DNA from 4 places in the Streptomyces sp. NPDC054975 genome. Region 2 is predicted to be linked to each of the others. Evidence: riboswitches for the same ligand, from Rfam matches in the RefSeq annotation. Region 2 holds a riboswitch; each other region holds the start of a gene.
What was found. Region 2 has a riboswitch for cyclic di-AMP ahead of ACWF79_RS19685 (C40 family peptidase). Riboswitches for the same ligand answer to the same signal wherever they lie in the genome.
Positions count from the first base shown of each region.

Region 1: linked by a shared signal. The riboswitch ahead of ACWF79_RS18155 (transglycosylase family protein) and the one ahead of ACWF79_RS19685 (C40 family peptidase) in region 2 are both predicted to bind cyclic di-AMP.
Region 3: linked by a shared signal. The riboswitch ahead of ACWF79_RS05160 (transglycosylase SLT domain-containing protein) and the one ahead of ACWF79_RS19685 (C40 family peptidase) in region 2 are both predicted to bind cyclic di-AMP.
Region 4: linked by a shared signal. The riboswitch ahead of ACWF79_RS02275 (M23 family metallopeptidase) and the one ahead of ACWF79_RS19685 (C40 family peptidase) in region 2 are both predicted to bind cyclic di-AMP.

Region 1 covers NZ_JBSGWV010000018.1:26,220-30,293, reverse strand. The annotation lists gene ACWF79_RS18165 (FtsB family cell division protein) at 1-323, opposite strand, end outside; gene eno (phosphopyruvate hydratase) at 434-1,720, opposite strand; gene ACWF79_RS18155 (transglycosylase family protein) at 2,050-2,742, opposite strand; cyclic di-AMP (ydaO/yuaA leader) riboswitch at 2,746-2,922, opposite strand; gene ACWF79_RS18150 (transglycosylase family protein) at 3,188-4,074, opposite strand, start outside.
Region 2 covers NZ_JBSGWV010000020.1:104,098-108,171, forward strand. The annotation lists gene ACWF79_RS19675 (ATP-dependent Clp protease proteolytic subunit) at 1-324, shown strand, start outside; gene ACWF79_RS19680 (hypothetical protein) at 332-637, shown strand; cyclic di-AMP (ydaO/yuaA leader) riboswitch at 977-1,149, shown strand; gene ACWF79_RS19685 (C40 family peptidase) at 1,153-1,629, shown strand; gene ACWF79_RS19690 (ATP-binding protein) at 1,611-2,111, opposite strand; gene ACWF79_RS19695 (8-amino-7-oxononanoate synthase) at 2,270-3,439, opposite strand; gene bioB (biotin synthase BioB) at 3,584-4,074, shown strand, end outside.
Region 3 covers NZ_JBSGWV010000003.1:65,252-69,325, reverse strand. The annotation lists gene ACWF79_RS05165 (phosphocholine-specific phospholipase C) at 1-594, shown strand, start outside; cyclic di-AMP (ydaO/yuaA leader) riboswitch at 902-1,060, shown strand; gene ACWF79_RS05160 (transglycosylase SLT domain-containing protein) at 1,063-1,917, shown strand; gene ACWF79_RS05155 (phosphoribosyltransferase family protein) at 1,947-3,224, opposite strand; gene ACWF79_RS05150 (CapA family protein) at 3,304-4,074, opposite strand, start outside.
Region 4 covers NZ_JBSGWV010000001.1:494,955-499,028, forward strand. The annotation lists gene ACWF79_RS02270 (SGNH/GDSL hydrolase family protein) at 1-508, opposite strand, end outside; gene ACWF79_RS02275 (M23 family metallopeptidase) at 676-1,620, opposite strand; cyclic di-AMP (ydaO/yuaA leader) riboswitch at 1,625-1,780, opposite strand; gene ACWF79_RS02280 (tyrosine-protein phosphatase) at 2,175-2,987, shown strand; gene ACWF79_RS02285 (DUF6126 family protein) at 3,003-3,158, opposite strand; gene ACWF79_RS02290 (helix-turn-helix domain-containing protein) at 3,179-3,817, opposite strand; gene ACWF79_RS02295 (aspartate aminotransferase family protein) at 3,891-4,074, opposite strand, start outside.

The sequences.
Region 1 (4,074 bases), on a different contig from region 2:
TGCAGGTGCTCGCGCGCGAGCCGACGGACGTACGCGGGGTCCTGGAGCCGGGCCTTCTCGTCCCGCAGCTCCTCGACGCGCGCGGCGGCCTCGGCGGCCTGGCGCTCCTGCTCGGCGATCTCGCCGCGCTGGGAGACGTACTGCCGCATGGGGTACGCGAGGGCGACGACCAGCGAGCAGACCACCAGGGCGAGGAAGGCCGCGCGGCCGGTGAGCCGGGAGCGGCGGGCCTGGCGGCGGGTCTGGGAGCGGTAGACGCGGGCGGCGGTCTGCTCACCGAGCAGCTTGATCCTGGTCGCGGTCGAGAACCGGTCCCGGGCCATGTGCGCGCCTCCCCTTTACGTACGTACGTCCCCGCACACGGTACGGGACCGGGTGCGGGGACGTACGGAGGCTGCCTCACGGGGCCGGATGTCAGCCCTTGCTGTGCCTCTTAGTTCGCGGTGCGAAACCGCGGGAACGCGCTACGGCCGGCGTAGACGGCCGCGTCGTCGAGGATCTCCTCGATGCGCAGGAGCTGGTTGTACTTGGCGACGCGCTCGGAGCGGGCCGGGGCGCCGGTCTTGATCTGGCCGCAGTTGGTGGCGACGGCGAGGTCGGCGATGGTGACGTCCTCGGTCTCGCCGGAGCGGTGGGACATCATGCACTTGAAGCCGTTGCGCTGGGCCAGCTCGACGGCGTCCAGGGTCTCGGTCAGCGAACCGATCTGGTTGACCTTGACCAGCAGCGCGTTGGCGGCGCCGTCCTCGATGCCGCGGGCCAGGCGCTCCGGGTTGGTGACGAACAGGTCGTCGCCGACGATCTGGACCTTGGAGCCCAGCTTGTCGGTGAGGACCTTCCAGCCGTCCCAGTCGTCCTCGAACAGCGGGTCCTCGATGGAGACCAGCGGGTACGCGGAGACGAGCTCCTCGTAGTACTCGGTCATCTCGGCGGCCGTGCGGCTCTTGCCCTCGAACTCGTACGAGCCGTCCTTGTAGAACTCGGACGCGGCGACGTCGAGCGCCAGCGCGATGTCCTTGCCCGGGACGTAGCCGGCCTGCTTGATGGCCTCCACGATGAGGTCGAGCGCCTCGCGGTTGGAGTCCAGGTTCGGGGCGAAGCCACCCTCGTCGCCGAGGCCGGTGGACAGGCCCTTGGTCTTCAGGACGGACTTGAGGGTGTGGTAGACCTCGGTGCCCCAGCGCAGGGCCTCGGAGAAGGACTCCGCGCCGATCGGCGCGATCATGAACTCCTGGATGTCCACGTTGGAGTCGGCGTGCGAGCCGCCGTTCAGGATGTTCATCATCGGAACGGGCAGCAGGTGCGCGTTCGGGCCGCCGAGGTAGCGGAAGAGCGGGAGGTCGGAGGCCTCGGACGCGGCGTGCGCGACGGCGAGGGAGACGCCGAGGATGGCGTTGGCGCCGAGGGAGGCCTTGTTGTCCGTGGCGTCCAGGTCGAACATGGCCTGGTCGATGAGGCGCTGCTCGGTGGCGTCGTAGCCGACGAGCTCCGGGCCGATCTGCTCGATCACGGCGAGGACGGCCTTCTCGACGCCCTTGCCCTGGTAGCGGTTCTTGTCTCCGTCACGGAGCTCAATGGCCTCGAACGCACCGGTGGAGGCACCGGACGGAACGGCAGCACGGCCGGTGCTGCCGTCGTCGAGGCCGACCTCGACCTCGACCGTGGGGTTGCCTCGGGAGTCCAGGATTTCCCGGGCTACGACGACGTCGATGGACGGCACGAGCATCTCCTTCTGGGATGTGACGCTAGATGTGACGCTTGCGGTGCAGGGTCGCTTTGGCCTTGCGACAAGAGCCTAACCGGCTCGCGGGCTCCAGCCAGCCGGGCGCCCGCCCCCTGGGACGAAAAAGGACCCAAGGGCACGCATCTGGGGCCAAAGGCCTCGGAACTACTCAGCGGTAACCATGGGGTGCCCCCGCCTCACGGCACCCCGGACGCGCGGAACCCCGGTCCGGAGCGCACGGGGGAGAGGCGCTCCGGACCGGGGTGGTCACCGCGGGAGGGTCGTAGGGCTCGCGTGAGCCGCCGGACTCACGCGAGCCGCCGGGCTCACTTCAGGTGAAGCTGCTGGCCCGGGTAGATCAGGTCGGCGTCCTCGACGACGTCCTTGTTGAGCTCGAAGAGCTTCGCCCAGCCGCCCTTGACGTCGTGCTCGGCGGCGATGGTGCTCAGGGTGTCGCCGGAGACGACCTTGTACTCGCCGTCGCCCTTCTTGACCTTCTTGCCGGTCGGGGTGGTGACGGTCTTCTTGGACTCGGCCTTCGGGGCGGTCCGCTGCTCGCTGCGGGTCGTCGGCTGCTCGGCCTGACGCTCCTGCTTCGGGGCGGCCTGCGCGGCAGGCGCCTCCTCGACGGCACCGGTGTTCGGGGAGGCGGAGGAGAGGCCGACGCCGCAGCTCGGCCAGGCGCCCTTGCCCTGACCGGCGAGGACCTTCTCGGCGATCGCGATCTGCTGCGACTTGGAGGCCTGGTCGGCGGTCGCGGCGTACGCGGTGCCCCCGAAGGCGGCCCAGGTGGAGCTGGAGAACTGCAGGCCGCCGTAGTAGCCGTTGCCGGTGTTGATGGACCAGTTGCCACCGGACTCGCACTGGGCGACCTTGTCCCACTCGGAGACGGTGGCGGCCGAGGCGGTGCCGGCGGTCATCAGCGGGGCGGCGACGGCGACACCGGCGACACCGGCGAGGGCGACGGCGCGGGTGGCCTTGGAGGGACGACGGTGTTTGCCCTTGGCGGAAAACAGCATGGAGATTCTCCTCACCGACGCCTACGAGGTGAGCTGTCGGGTTCGGGCCGATGTGAGTTGCCCGGCCGCGCGACCTAGCGCGCGGCTTCACCCCAAGCCGGTCCGTCGGCCGTCTGTCTCAACGGCCGGGGGCGGCACTTACCTTGGGTCCCCCGCTCCTGCCTACGGCGCTTGACGCGACGACTGTTCCCATCGGCCGACGGCAGGATTCGGCGTTTCGGTCGACGGGGCCCGCGGTGGCGAGCGGTGACGACCGTAGACACAGACCCGGGGGAAGTTCAAAGACGTCCATGGGGGACAAAACGCCCGTACTTGCCCCGGGACAAAGGGCGTTTACGCAGGTGAGAGGTGACGGAAGGAGAGTTTGCGGACGAGACACGCCAGTTGAGACGAAGAGACCCATGTCTCACTTGCACAGAACCGGACATTCATCCCCGAACCGCCCCTACTTCGGGGCCGTCTCCACGGGCGTTCCGATCGTCAGATCGAGGCTCTGGCCAGGGAGGATGAGGTTCGGATCGGCCCCGACGGTCGACCGGTTGGCGTCGTAGAGAGCGCCCCAGCCGCCGGGGAGGTCGTTCCGCTGGGCGATCTCGGTGAGGTTGTCGCCGGGCTTGACGGTGTATGCACCGATAGCATCCTTGATGCCCTCGGAGGGCTTCTTGCCCGCAGTGTCCGCAGTGTCCTCACTACCCGGATTCGCGGCCTTCTCCTCGTCGGTGGCGTCCGCTGCCGGCGTGTCGGTCGGAGCGCCCGTCGGGGTGCCGGTCGAAGTGTCGGTCGGCGAGGCGTGACGGCCCGTTTCGGGCGACTTGTCCGCCGCGGTCGTCTCGCCCGTCTCCTCCGGGGCGGCCTCGCCCCGGTGCTTGCCGGTGCCGGGAGCGGTCGGCGTGACGGAGGGGGAGGGCGTGGAGGGAGTCGGGGTGGTCTCGGGCCCTGCGAGCGCCTCGGGCGGAGCCACGACGTCCGGGAGACCGAGGGTGCGGTTGGACTCCGGGAGCGGACCGATCGGCTCGCTCGGCGTGACCGCGGGGCCGGGGACGACGTCCGGCTTGACGCCGTCGTTGGTCAGCCCGGCGATCGGGGCGCACGTCGCCCACTGCGTGTCACCCGCGGCGAGTGCCTTTTCGGCCACCACGATCTGCTGGGCACGGCTGGCGAGGTCCGCGCTCGGCGCGTACGCCAGACCGCCGTGACGCTCCCAGCTCTCCTGGGTGAACTGCAGCCCGCCGTAGAGCCCGTTGCCGAAGTGGGCGCTCCACTGGCCGCCCGACTCGCACTCGGCGACCCGGTCCCAGGTGGCCGCGTCGGCGGCGGAGGCCGAACCCGCCC
Region 2 (4,074 bases):
TCGACCGCCGCCGTGCTGCTCGCGGCCGGCGCGCCCGGCAAGCGGCTCGCGCTGCCCGGCGCCCGGGTCGTGCTCCAGCAGCCCGCGACGGACGAGCCGTTGCAGGGGCAGCCGAGCGATCTCGACATCCAGGCACGGGAATTGATTCGGCTGCGCGCGATGCTGGCCGGGATGCTGGTCACGCACACCGGGCAGCCCCGCGAGCGGATCGACGCCGACATCGACCGGATCACCGTCCTCGACGCGCCGGCCGCCACCGCGTACGGCCTGGTGGACCACGTGATTCAGAACCGTGGGGCGTCGGGCGGCGCCGGGGGAAGGTGAGCGTCCGATGGTTCCCGAGCTGCCGCCCCTGCCCGCCCTGACGCGCGCCGAGGGCGAGTTCATCGACGCCTATCTCGAAGTGGTCGACCTGCTGGGTCGCATCAATCCATCCAGGGCATCGCATACGTATGGGGCGCTGCGCGCGGCTCAGGCCCTGGTGGGGCGGGCGAACGCGCTGCGCGACGCACTGACGGCGATGCATGCGCGCGGGGAGAGCGAGGTGCACGCGGAGACATTGGCCCGCGCGCTGCGGGTGTTGGACGGCGAGCGTAGATCCGATCGCGTCACTGTCCCGGGGACACCGACAAGTTGACATTCCGTCGTGTCGTGTCGAGGTCCACTCGGACCAGCACAGGCGCAGAATCGCTCCCCCGTTCGGCGTAGTCGACGAATCGACATATGCGCGGGGTGAGTTGCGCAACAGGTGTACACATCTGGCGGAATCAGGCGTTCCACCCCTGGTCCGGGACTCGTCGGCCAAACCTGCGACGATCACGAAACATGCCTGTCCACCCGAATGGATCAGTCGTGAGGAGCCTCACATAACGCCGTTTCGGCTCGGATTTCACCCTGGGTCTGGGTCAAGATCCCTCACGACGACAAGCCCCCGCCACCGCGGCGGGGCGGTCCGGGCGGACGCCGAGTCCTGCCGCTGTCCCGGATGTCTGGTCGACAGGAGTGGATCGGCAGGAGTGGAGGACCCGAGCAGTACGGGACGGCCGGCCAGTGTGGCCGTTCCTCGGGGTGAAGCCGCGACCGCGGCCGGGCAACTTCGCCAGTCCGAACCCGACAGGTCATCCTTCACAGGCGGCTGACGAAGGGTTGCGCATGACTGCGCAGATTCATGTCCCGTCCGTGCTGTCCCGGGCCGGAGCCGTCTCGGCTCTCACCCTCGCCGCCCTCGGCGGCACGATGCTGGCACCAGGTGCCGCACCGGAGGCCCAGGCCGCGACGTCGTACGCCGGCAAGGCGCTGAACATCGCGGCTTCGAAGAAGGGATCGCCCTACAAGTACGGAGCGTCCGGACCGACCCGGTTCGACTGCTCGGGGCTCACGCTCTACTCGTACAAGAAGGCGGGCAAGTCGCTGCCTCGTACCGCGCAGCAGCAGTACAACAAGACCCGGCACATCTCCGCGTCCAGCAGGCAGAAGGGGGACCTGGTCTTCTTCCACTCGGGTGGAAGGGTGTACCACGTGGGGATCTACGCCGGTGGCGGCAAGATCTGGCACTCGCCCAAGAAGGGCTCCTGGGTGAAGCTCGACAAGATCTGGTCGTCCAAGGTGTATTACGGCCGGGTGCGCTGACGCCCCGTCCGGTCCGACGCGAGCGGGGGTACGGTGGCGCCGCCGTACCCCTCCGCGGCGGCGGGGGCGGTCCACGGCAGGTTGATCCAGACCGTCTTGCCGCCCTCGTCGGTCGGGGTGACCGAGAGCCGGCCGCCGGCCTCGGCCGTCAGGATCCGGATGATGACCATCCCGCGTCCGTTGTCCTGCTGCACGGCCGCCGGGAGCCGCTTCGGCCAGCGGGGATGGCTGTCGGTCACGCCGATGTGGAGCTGCTCCTCGCGCTCCAGGCGGATGTCGACGGTGAAGGTGGGCGACTGTCCGAAGGTGTGCTGGACGGCGTTGGTGGCCAGCTCCGAGACGATCAGCCGGACCGTGTCGGCGGTGTCGCTGCCGCCTGCGAGCCCCCACCCGCCGAGGACGTCGGCGACATATCTTCGGGCGGCGGACACCGAGGCGGGATCGCTCGGCAGAGTGACGGTTGCTTCCTGGTGGTCTGCCATGGCAACGCTGTCCCTTTCCCACCGGGCCCGGCCCGGATTGCACTTCGCGTCAGACTGCCACCGATCGTGCCGCCCTGGGCGGCGATCCACCAAGATATGTGCATATTTGTCGCTCGAAGCGGTGAACTCTGCTACGAGAGACCGTATTTGGGACGCGCTCAGTGCTCGGCGGGCGGCGCCGTCCGCACGATGGTGGTGACGGCCTGTTCGATCTGCGCGTCCGTCAGGTCCGCGCGGGCCGTGAGCCGCAGCCGCGAGATGCCGTCGGGGACGGACGGCGGCCGGAAACAGCCGACGGCGATCCCCTGCTCCCGGCAGTCGGCGGCCCACCGCAGCGCCGCCTCCGGCGACGGCGCGCGGACGGAGACGACGGCGGCGTCGGGACGTACGGCGGTCAGCCCGGCCTCGTCCAGCCTCCGGTGCAGCGTCGTGGCGACGGCCCTGGCGCGCTCGGCGAGGCCGGGGTCGCCCTGGATCAACCGCAGGCTCGCCAGGGCGGCGCCGACGGCGGCCGGGGCGAGCCCGGTGTCGAAGATGAACGTACGGGCCGCGTTGACCAGGTGCTCGACGACCCGGGCCGGACCGAGGACGGCTCCACCCTGGCTGCCCAGCGACTTGGAGAGGGTGAGGGTGGCCACCACGTCCGGGTCGCCCGCGAGTCCGGCGGCGTGCAGGGCGCCCCGGCCTCCGTCGCCGAGCACGCCCAGGCCGTGGGCGTCGTCCACGACAAGCCCGGCGCCGTGCGCCCGGCACGCCTCGGCCAGTGCGGGCAGCGGGGCCCGGTCGCCGTCCACCGAGAAGACGGAGTCGGAGACCACGAGCGCCCGGCGGTCCGGGTGGGTCTGGAGGGTCTTGCGAACCGCCTCGGGGTCGGCGTGCGGGACCACGGCCGTCTCGGCGCGCGAGAGCCGGCAGCCGTCCACGATCGAGGCGTGGTTGCCGGCGTCGGAGACGATCAGCGCGTCGCGGCCGCTCAGCGCCGTGAGAGCGGCGAGGTTGGCGGTGTAGCCGGAGGAGAAGACGAGGGCCGCCTCGAAACCGCAGAACTCGGCGAGTTCGCGTTCGAGCCGGGCGTGCAGCCGGGTGGTACCGGTGACCAGTCGCGAGCCGGTGGATCCCGCGCCCCAGCGGCGGGCCGCCTCGGCCGCGGCCTCCGTGACCTCGGGGCGGCGGGTCAGGCCGAGGTAGTCGTTGCTCGCCAGGTCGAGCAGCTCCGACTCGGCGGGCCGGGGCCTCAGGGTCCGGACGAGCCCCGCCTCCGCGCGGCGGCGCGCCTCGGCGTCGGTCCAGTCGAACGGGGTCCGGCGGGTGTCCTCGTCCCGGTACATGGGGCAGATCCTTTTGTAGGCAGCGCACAGACCCTAACCGTCCACGCCCGGGGACAGGGTGTGGTCATCCACACACGTCAAAAGGGCGCGTTTGTTCAGATCCTCCTTGGCCACGGGGTGTGCCGTAGGCAAGGATCAGCCCTTATGGACCTGCTGAACACGCTGGTGGACAAGGGGCTGCGGCGCGAGCTGCCGAGCCGTGAAGAAGCGCTCGCCGTGCTGGCGACCTCCGACGACGAACTGCTCGATGTGGTGGCCGCGGCGGGCAAGGTGCGCCGTCAGTGGTTCGGGCGGCGCGTGAAGCTGAACTATCTCGTCAATCTGAAGTCGGGGCTGTGCCCCGAGGACTGCTCGTACTGTTCGCAGCGGCTCGGCGCGACGACCGGGATCCTCAAGTACAGCTGGCTGAAGCCGGACGAGGCCTCGCAGGCCGCCGCCGCCGGTGTCGCGGGCGGCGCGAAGCGGGTCTGCCTGGTGGCGAGCGGCCGGGGGCCGACGGACCGGGACGTCGAGCGGGTCGGCAGGACGATCGAGGCCATCAAGGAGCAGAACGAGGGCATCGAGGTCTGCGCCTGCCTGGGGCTGCTCTCGGACGGCCAGGCGGAGCGGCTGCGCGAGGCGGGCGCCGACGCCTA
Region 3 (4,074 bases), on a different contig from region 2:
TACCAGGTCAACGGAAACCTCGACCGGTTCGAGTTCGGGGCGTCGGGCAAGATCCTCGCCTGGTTCTCGATGACGAACCAGGGCGCGCAGGCGAAGCGTGCCGCGCATGTCACGATCCACCCGCACCAGCACCGGGACACGGCCGCCTGGCAGTACACGGTCGACCCGGGGACGACGTCCACGGACTTCTTCAACATCGGGACCGGGTCCGGTTCGGGCAAGTACGACATCTCGATGATGGGTCCCAACCGCTTCCTGCGGCGCTTCATCGGAGACGCGTCCAAGGCGGGCAAGGCGATCGAGGTGGCGGCGCGGTTCGCGACCGAGCCGGGCACCGGCAGGACGGCGATCTTCTTCAAGCTGTCCAACACCTCGGCCGGGCCGGTGACCTTCACCATCCGCTCGAACGCCTACCGCACGGACGGGCCGTGGACGTACACGGTGCCGGCGAACTCCTCGCGCGAGGACTTCTTCAACGCCGTGGCCTACCACGAGGGCTGGTACGACTTCACGATCCTGGCCGACATCGACGGCACCTGGTCGCGCCGCTACACCGGCCACATCGAGACGGGCGCCCCGAGTATCACCGGCTGACGTACGCACGCCCACACTTCCGATCAAATCGGGCACAAGCGGCTTTACCGCCCCTTGTGCCCGATTTCTCAACTCGGTCGCATTTCCCCGCATGTCCGATATGAGAGGGCGGGTGAGGTGAATCACGCCGAGCGTTTCGACGACCTCCTCGACCGGCCCCTCCCCTTGTCGGGCAAGGAAGTTAGGCGCGCCGCGCGGTGCACGGAACTCATCCGTGAATAAACCGCGCATTCGACGTCTTGTTTCGGTCGACATTTCTCGCCTACGGTCACCTCGACCCGGACGGATCGCCGAATCCTGCCACCGTCCGAAAACACCGCTCATTCACCCGAAGGCAGGAGCGGGGGACCCACCATTTCGCCGGTCCGGATTTCCGGCACGGCTCGGGGTGAAGTCGCGCATGCGCGGCCGGGCATCTCCAGCCCGAACCCGACAGCTCACCCCGCAGGCGCCGGAGAGGACTGCATCATGCCCGCACACGGTAAGCACCGGCGCCCCAAGAAAAGGCCCCTGACCCGCGGTCTCGCCCTCGCGAGCACCGGCGGCGCCGCCCTGGCCCTGCCCCTGGTCGGCACGGCCACCGCGCACGCCGCGCCCAGCTCGGCTCCCGCGATCGCCTCCGTCGAGAAGACCGTTCTCAGCGCGCCGACGAAGATCGTGGAATCCGTTCCGGCCGCGCCGAAATCAGCCGCCACCACCTATACCGTCACCCGCGGTGATTCCCTTTCGGTGATCGCTCAGGAGCAGAATGTGCAGGGCGGCTGGAAGGCTCTGTACAAGACCAATCGCGCCGCGGTGGGTGACAACCCGTCACTTATCCACCCCGGTCTGGAACTGACGCTCCGCGGAAAGGCCGCCGCCCCGCAGAAGCCGAAGGCCCCGGCCCGTACGACGAGTACGGACCGGGCCGACCGCTCGCAGCAGCGCAGCGCCGCTCCGGCCAAGGCGGCCCCCGCGAAGAAGGCCGCCGCGCCGGCGGCCAAGACGGTCGCGAAGAGCTACACCAACGACCTCGACGGCTGGATCCGCGAGTCGCTGGACATCATGCAGAAGTACGGCATCCCCGGTTCGTACGAGGGGATCCAGCGCAACATCATGCGTGAGTCCTCCGGCAACCCGCAGGCCATCAACAACTGGGACTCCAACGCCGCCAAGGGCACCCCGTCCAAGGGTCTGCTCCAGGTGATCGAGCCGACGTTCCTCGCGTACCACGTGCCCGGTACCTCGATGGACCTCTACGACCCGGTCGCCAACATCACCGCCGCCTGCAACTACGCGGCGGACCGCTACGGCTCCATCGACAACGTCGACGGGCCGTACTGACCGGCGACTGCCCGCCGCGCGGGCAGCTCCTAGAAGTGGTCGGCGAACCAGTTCGCGGCGAGTTCGCCGACCTGTTCCAGCGTGCCGGGCTCCTCGAAGAGGTGCCCGGCGCCGGGGACGACGACGAGCTGGTTCTCGCACCGCAGCCGGCTGCGGGCGTCCTCGTTCAGGTCCTGCACGAGCGGGTCGTTGCCTCCCACGATCAGCAGGGTGGGGGCGCGCACCTGCGCGAGGCGGGGGCCCGCCAGGTCCGGGCGACCACCTCGGGAGACCACGGCGGCCACCCCGGACAGCGGGTCGCCCGCGGCCCAGAGGGCGGCAGCGGCACCGGTGCTGGCGCCGAAGTAGCCGGTCCGCAGCCCGTCGAGACCGGGCCGTCCACCCAGCCAGTACGTGGCCCTGGCCAGCCGGCCGGCCAGCAGTTCGGTGTCGAAGACGTTGGCACGGTCGGCCGCCTCCTCCTCGGTGAGCAGGTCGAAGAGGAGCGTGCCGAGCCCGGCCCGGTTGAGGCTCTCGGCGACCGCCCGGTTGCGGGGGCTGTGCCGGCTGCTGCCGCTGCCGTGGGCGAACACCACGATCCCCGGGGCACCGTCGGGCACGACCAGGTGGCCCGCGACCTCCACCTCCCCGGCCGGAATGCGCACCTCCGGGCTCTCGCCGCCCTGGCCCTGCCCGGCGTGGTGGCGCTCCAGACAGGCGATGACCTCCTCGTCCGGGGTCTGTGAGAAGTCCTGGTAGAACTGGCCGATCGCGTAGAAGAACTCCGGTTCGTGGACGCTGACGGCCTCGTCCGCCTCCCGGCCGATCCGCTCCCGCCAGTCGGCCGGCGCGACCGGCACCGCGAGGATGATCCGCGCGGCCCCCTGGGCCCGCACGACCCGGCAGGCGGCGACCGCCGTGGCGCCCGTCGCCATGCCGTCGTCGACGACCACGACGGTCCGGCCGTCGAGCCGGGCCGGCGGCCGGGCACCTCGGTAGCGCCGGGACCGCTGTCCGAGCACGACCCGCTCGCGCGCCTCCACGGTGGCGAGATCCCCGGAGGAGACGCCGGTGCCGGCCAGGACGTGGTCGTTGAGGACCCGTACGTCTCCTTCGCCGATGGCGCCCATGGCCAGCTCCGGCTGGTAGGGCACCCCGAGCTTGCGGACGAGGCAGACGTCCAGCGGGGCCCCGAGTGCGTCGGCTACCTGTTCGGCGACCGGAACCCCGCCGCGTGGGAGCCCCAGGACCACGAGGTCTCGGCCCTTGAGGTGTTCCAGGCGCGCGGCGAGCTGCCGTCCGGCGTCGATGCGATCGGTGAAGTACATGTCCCGCTCGTCTCCCTGGTCCTGAGCGTGCGCGGTCCCGAGCCTGCGCGCGGGCGCGTGAGCGCCGCCGCCCGCCCCGTCAGGCGGGGCGTACGACGAGGGTTCCGTCCTCGTCGAGGTCGACCTGCGCACCGTGGGGCCGGCTGGTCCGGCCGAGTACGTCGTGGAGCCAGCGCGTGTCACGGCCGGGGGCGTGCTCCAGCCGCATGCGCCGGGCCCGCAGGGGAATGATGCGTACCTCCTCGAGTCGTCCGTCGTCGGGCCTCACCGAGGCGAGGTAGAGAAGCCGCAGGTCGTCGCGGTACTGCTCGTAGCCGGTGATGCCCTCGTAGTCGTTGATCAGGTCGCCGCAGCCGTGCAGCACGAGCTTGCCCCGGTGGACCTCCAGCGGCCTGGGGTGGTGCGAGGAGTGGCCGTGCACCACGTCGGCACCGGCGTCGACCAGGGCGTGCGCGTAGTCGACCTCGGCGCGGGACAGCGCGTACCCCCAGTTCGAGCCCCAGTGGAGGGAGACGAGGACGATGTCGCCGGGGCGCTTGGCGTTGCGGATCCGGGTGAGAAGGCGGGCGGCGCTGGTGGCGGTGGGCCCGGCGGCGTAGTGCACCCCGCCGCGGTGGGCGGTGGCGGCCCAGTCGCGCGGGATGCCGCTGGAGGACATGCCGAGGGCGTACGCGACGAACCGTCCGCCGCCGGGCAGGTCGACGATCGCGGGCCGGGCGGCCGCCTCGGCGTCCCCGCCGGCACCCACGGTGCGCACTCCGTGCTTGGCGAGGGTGTCCAGGGTGTCGTCGAGGCCGCGGTGGCCGTGGTCCAGGACGTGGTTGTTGGCCAGGACGCAGACGTCGGGGCG
Region 4 (4,074 bases), on a different contig from region 2:
GCGACCACAGGTCGAGGACCGGGCAGTCGTACCGGTCGGCGATGGCCCGGACGTGGGCGGTGTAGGTCGCGATCTTGCCGCGGAGGTGCCGGAGGACCGGGACGTCGCGGGTGTCGAAGCCGGTCGTCACCATCACCGTGCCGACGGCCGACGTGAGGTCGGCGACGGCGCGCTCGAAGCGCTCGGCGACATCGTCCGGGTCGGTGCCGGGGCGGATGATGTCGTTGCCGCCCGCGCAGAAACTCACCAGGTCGGGGGCGAGCTCCTTGGCCCTCGGGACCTGCTCCGCCACGATCTGGTCGAGGAGCCGGCCCCGGACGGCGAGGTTTGCGTAACGGAACGCGTCGTTCTCCGGCAACTGGTCGGCGAGCAGAACCGCGAAGCGGTCCGCCCAGCCGACGTACTGCCCGTCGGGCCCCGGATCTCCCACGCCCTCGGTGAAGCTGTCCCCGATCGCCGCGTACGACCCGAATGCCTGCATGTCTCTTGATCTCGAATCGTCTGCCACGGGAGCACATCTTTCCCTTATGGGTGTGACCTACGCGACCGTAAGGAGGGGTTGACGCTGCGTGAGATACGCCACCGGTCAAGATTCCACCAAGCCGGAATACGCCCCAGGGGCCCGGCACTCGGAAGTGCCGGGCCCCTGGGGGTGCTGCGGGTGACGCGAATCCGTCAGATGCCGACGCCGTGCTGGCGCAGGTACGCCAGCGGGTCGACGTCCGAGCCGTAGCTCGGGCCGGTACGGATCTCGAAGTGCAGGTGCGGGCCACTGGAGTTGCCGGTCGAGCCGGAGAGGCCGATCTCCTGGCCGCCGGTCACGGTCTGGCCGGCGGAGACGGAGAGGGAGGAGAGGTGGGCGTACTGGGAGTACGTGCCGTCGGCGTGCTGGATGACGACCTCGTTGCCGTACGAGCCGCTCCAGCCGGCCGAGTGGACGGTGCCCGCACCGACGGCCTTGACCGAGGTGCCGGAGGAGGCCATGAAGTCGACACCGGTGTGGTAGCCGGAGGACCACATCGAGCCGGAGGCCCGGTACGGGGTGGAGACGCCGCCGGAGACCGGGGCGACCCAGCCGGAGGAGGAGGACTTCGCGGGGGCGGAGTTCTGGGCGGGAGCCGTGTCGCGTGCGGCGGAGCGGGAGCTGCGCGACTCGCTCGCGTCGGAGGAGGACTTCTTCTCGGCCTTGGGCGCGGCCTTCGGAGCAGCCTTGGGGGCCGCGGCCTTCGGGGCGGCCTTGGCCGTCGACTTGGCGCCGAGGGTGAGCTTCATGCCCGGCAGGATCAGCGACGGGTCCTCACCGACGACCTGGCGGTTGTCGGCGTACAGCTTCTGCCAGCCGCCCTTGACGTCGTGCTCGGCGGCGATCTTCGACAGGTAGTCGCCGGGAACGACGGAGTACGTCTTCGGCTTCGCGGCGGCAGGGGCCTTCGCGGGAGCGGCGGCGACGGCGGCGACGGCCTGCTCGGACGTCACGGTCGGCGCGGCCTTCTCGGCGGCGTGGGCTCCGGTCGCACCGAACAGCGGCAGGGCGACGACGGCGCCACCGGTGCCGGCAGCGACGAATCCGCGCGTGATCGGGTTGACCTTGGGACGGCGATGCTTACCCTTTGCGGGCATGGCGAATTCCTCTCCGTCGCCTACGAGGTGAGCTGTCGGGTTCGGACTGGAGATGTCCGGCCGCGTTCTCACGCGGCTTCACCCCGAGCCGTCCGGATCGACCGGTGCGGCGTACTTACCTGGGTCCCCCGCTCCTGCCGGGCGTGGATGGGTGCGGATTCCGGACGGTGGCAGGATTCGGCGGTCCGACCGGATTGACGGTGACGCTAGACGAGCGGGGTCGCGGCGAACAAGCCACGGGTTTCCGATCGCAATTGCCGGGCGCGATATCCGCACCGCATTCCGGTCACCCTCCGTGGACGACGGAGGATCGATTTCCTTTTCAGGCAGGGAAATTGGTCCGGACGATCAGGCACGGTCCGTCACCTTTATGACGCTGCTCACGCCCCGAATCCCATCTCCCCTAAAACAAGGGCGCGTTATCCCGAAGGGGCCAATTCGGACAGAACACCCAATCCCCTACCCAGGGGTGCGCACGGCCCCGGACACCCGGGATGATTGCCCCAGGAATCGATCAGGAACCGATCGCGGTCCGTCAACCTTCAGGAGCACCCGTGACGCAGCAGCTGCCCCAGATCTCGCCGACCGAACCCGAGCTCACCGGGGTACGCAACTTCCGGGACGTGGGCGGACTGCCGACCGTGGACGGCCGTACGGTGCGGTTCGGGCGCCTCTTCCGCAGCGGCCACCTCGCCCACGCCACCGAGGACGACGCGGCGTTTCTCTCCACCCTGGGCCTGCACACGATCTTCGACTTCCGCAATCAGGCCGACATCAAGATCGAGGGCCCGGACGTCGAACTGCCGGGTGTGCGAAATGTGAACATACCGCTCAACGACCCGGCCGACGGCAAGGAGTTCTGGAAGCTCGTCAGCTCCGGCGAGCTGGAGCAGCTCCGCGCCATTCTCGGCGACGGCAAGGCCGCGGACCGAATGTCCGATTCGTACCGGAAGATGATTGCCGAGCGGACGGCGGAGCACGGCCGCATCCTGCACGCGCTCGCCGAGGACAGCGTCCCGGCGCTCATGCACTGCGCGGCCGGCAAGGACCGGGCCGGCCTCTCCATCGCCATCTCGCTGCTCGCGGTGGGCGTGGAGCGCGAGGCGATCGAGGCGGACTACGTGAAGTCGAACGACCCGCACCGCCGCTACAAGGTGCGCCGCAGCTCCACCTCCGCGAACGCGATGGCGCCCGAGGTGATGGAGCTGATCAGCCCGCTGTTCGACGCGCGGGTGGAGTACCTGCGGGCTGCGTTCGAGACGATGGAGCAGACCTGGGGAACGGCCGAGAACTACCTCACCACCGGCCTGAAGCTCACCCCTGAGACCCGGGCGCGGCTGCGCGAGCGCCTCGTCACGGAGGCGTGAGCGAGCCCCCGTCCGCTACGGGTTCTGCCCGCCGAGAGTGAACAGCAGGTAGAGGAAGCCGGCGAAGAGGTGTCCGGCCACGAGGTACGCGAAGAGGCGGAGCACCAGCCCCTTGGGGAACTTGCCGGCCTCGCGCTCCTCGCCGGTCACCGGTGCGGGCTTCTCGGACATATCGGTCCTTTCTGAAGGGCTCAGCGCGGATGCGGGGCGCCGTCACCGAGGCACAGCTCGGCGGCGGGGCTCTGCATCAGCGTGTGGACGAAGAGCAGCTCGGCCCCGCCGCGGCCGACGGCGCCGATGCGGTGCGGGGTGAGCGAGTCGAAGTGCGCGCTGTCTCCGGGGTCCAGGACATGGACGGCGTCGCCGAGCGCGAGGCGCACCTGCCCGTCGAGGACGTGCAGCCACTCCTCGCCGGGGTGCACGCGCACGATGTCGGTGCGGGTGGCGTACGGAACGTGGACACGGAGCGCCTGCAGGGCACGGCCCGGTCCACCGGCCTGGCGGTAGGTCCAGCCGTCGGCCTCGACGGGCTCGGCCCGGCCGGCCCGGACGATCGGATCACGCTCGGGCGGGGCCTCGCCCAGGAGGGCGGAGACCGTCGTACCGTAGATACGGGCCAGGGCGAGCAGCATCGGGAGCGAGGGCTGGCGGTGGCCCGTTTCGAGCCGGGAGAGATGGGCCGGGGAGAGTCCGGCCCGCTGCGCGGCGGCCTCCAGGGTCAGCCCGCGCCTCCGGCGCAGGCCGCGCAGCTGCGGCGCGACGTCCGGCAGGGCGGCACTCATGTCGGGGGCGGCGGGGTCCGAGGACAGCTCCCCGGGGAGGTGCTCCATGCCTCCATTCCGCCAGCATCTTCCCTCTGAGGCAAATTTCTTGCCCCAGAGGCAAAACCCGTGCCGTCAGACGTCAGCGCTGCGCGACCGCCTGCTTGACCAGCGTCTTCCCGAAGTCCCACATCAGCCCGCCACCCCCGTGGGCGTCGTCCATCACCGCCGTGAACGCGGTGACGAAACGGTCCACGTCCGCCTCGTCGATGATCAGCGGCGGAATCAGCTTGATCACCTCCAGATGGTCGCCCGACACCTGCGTC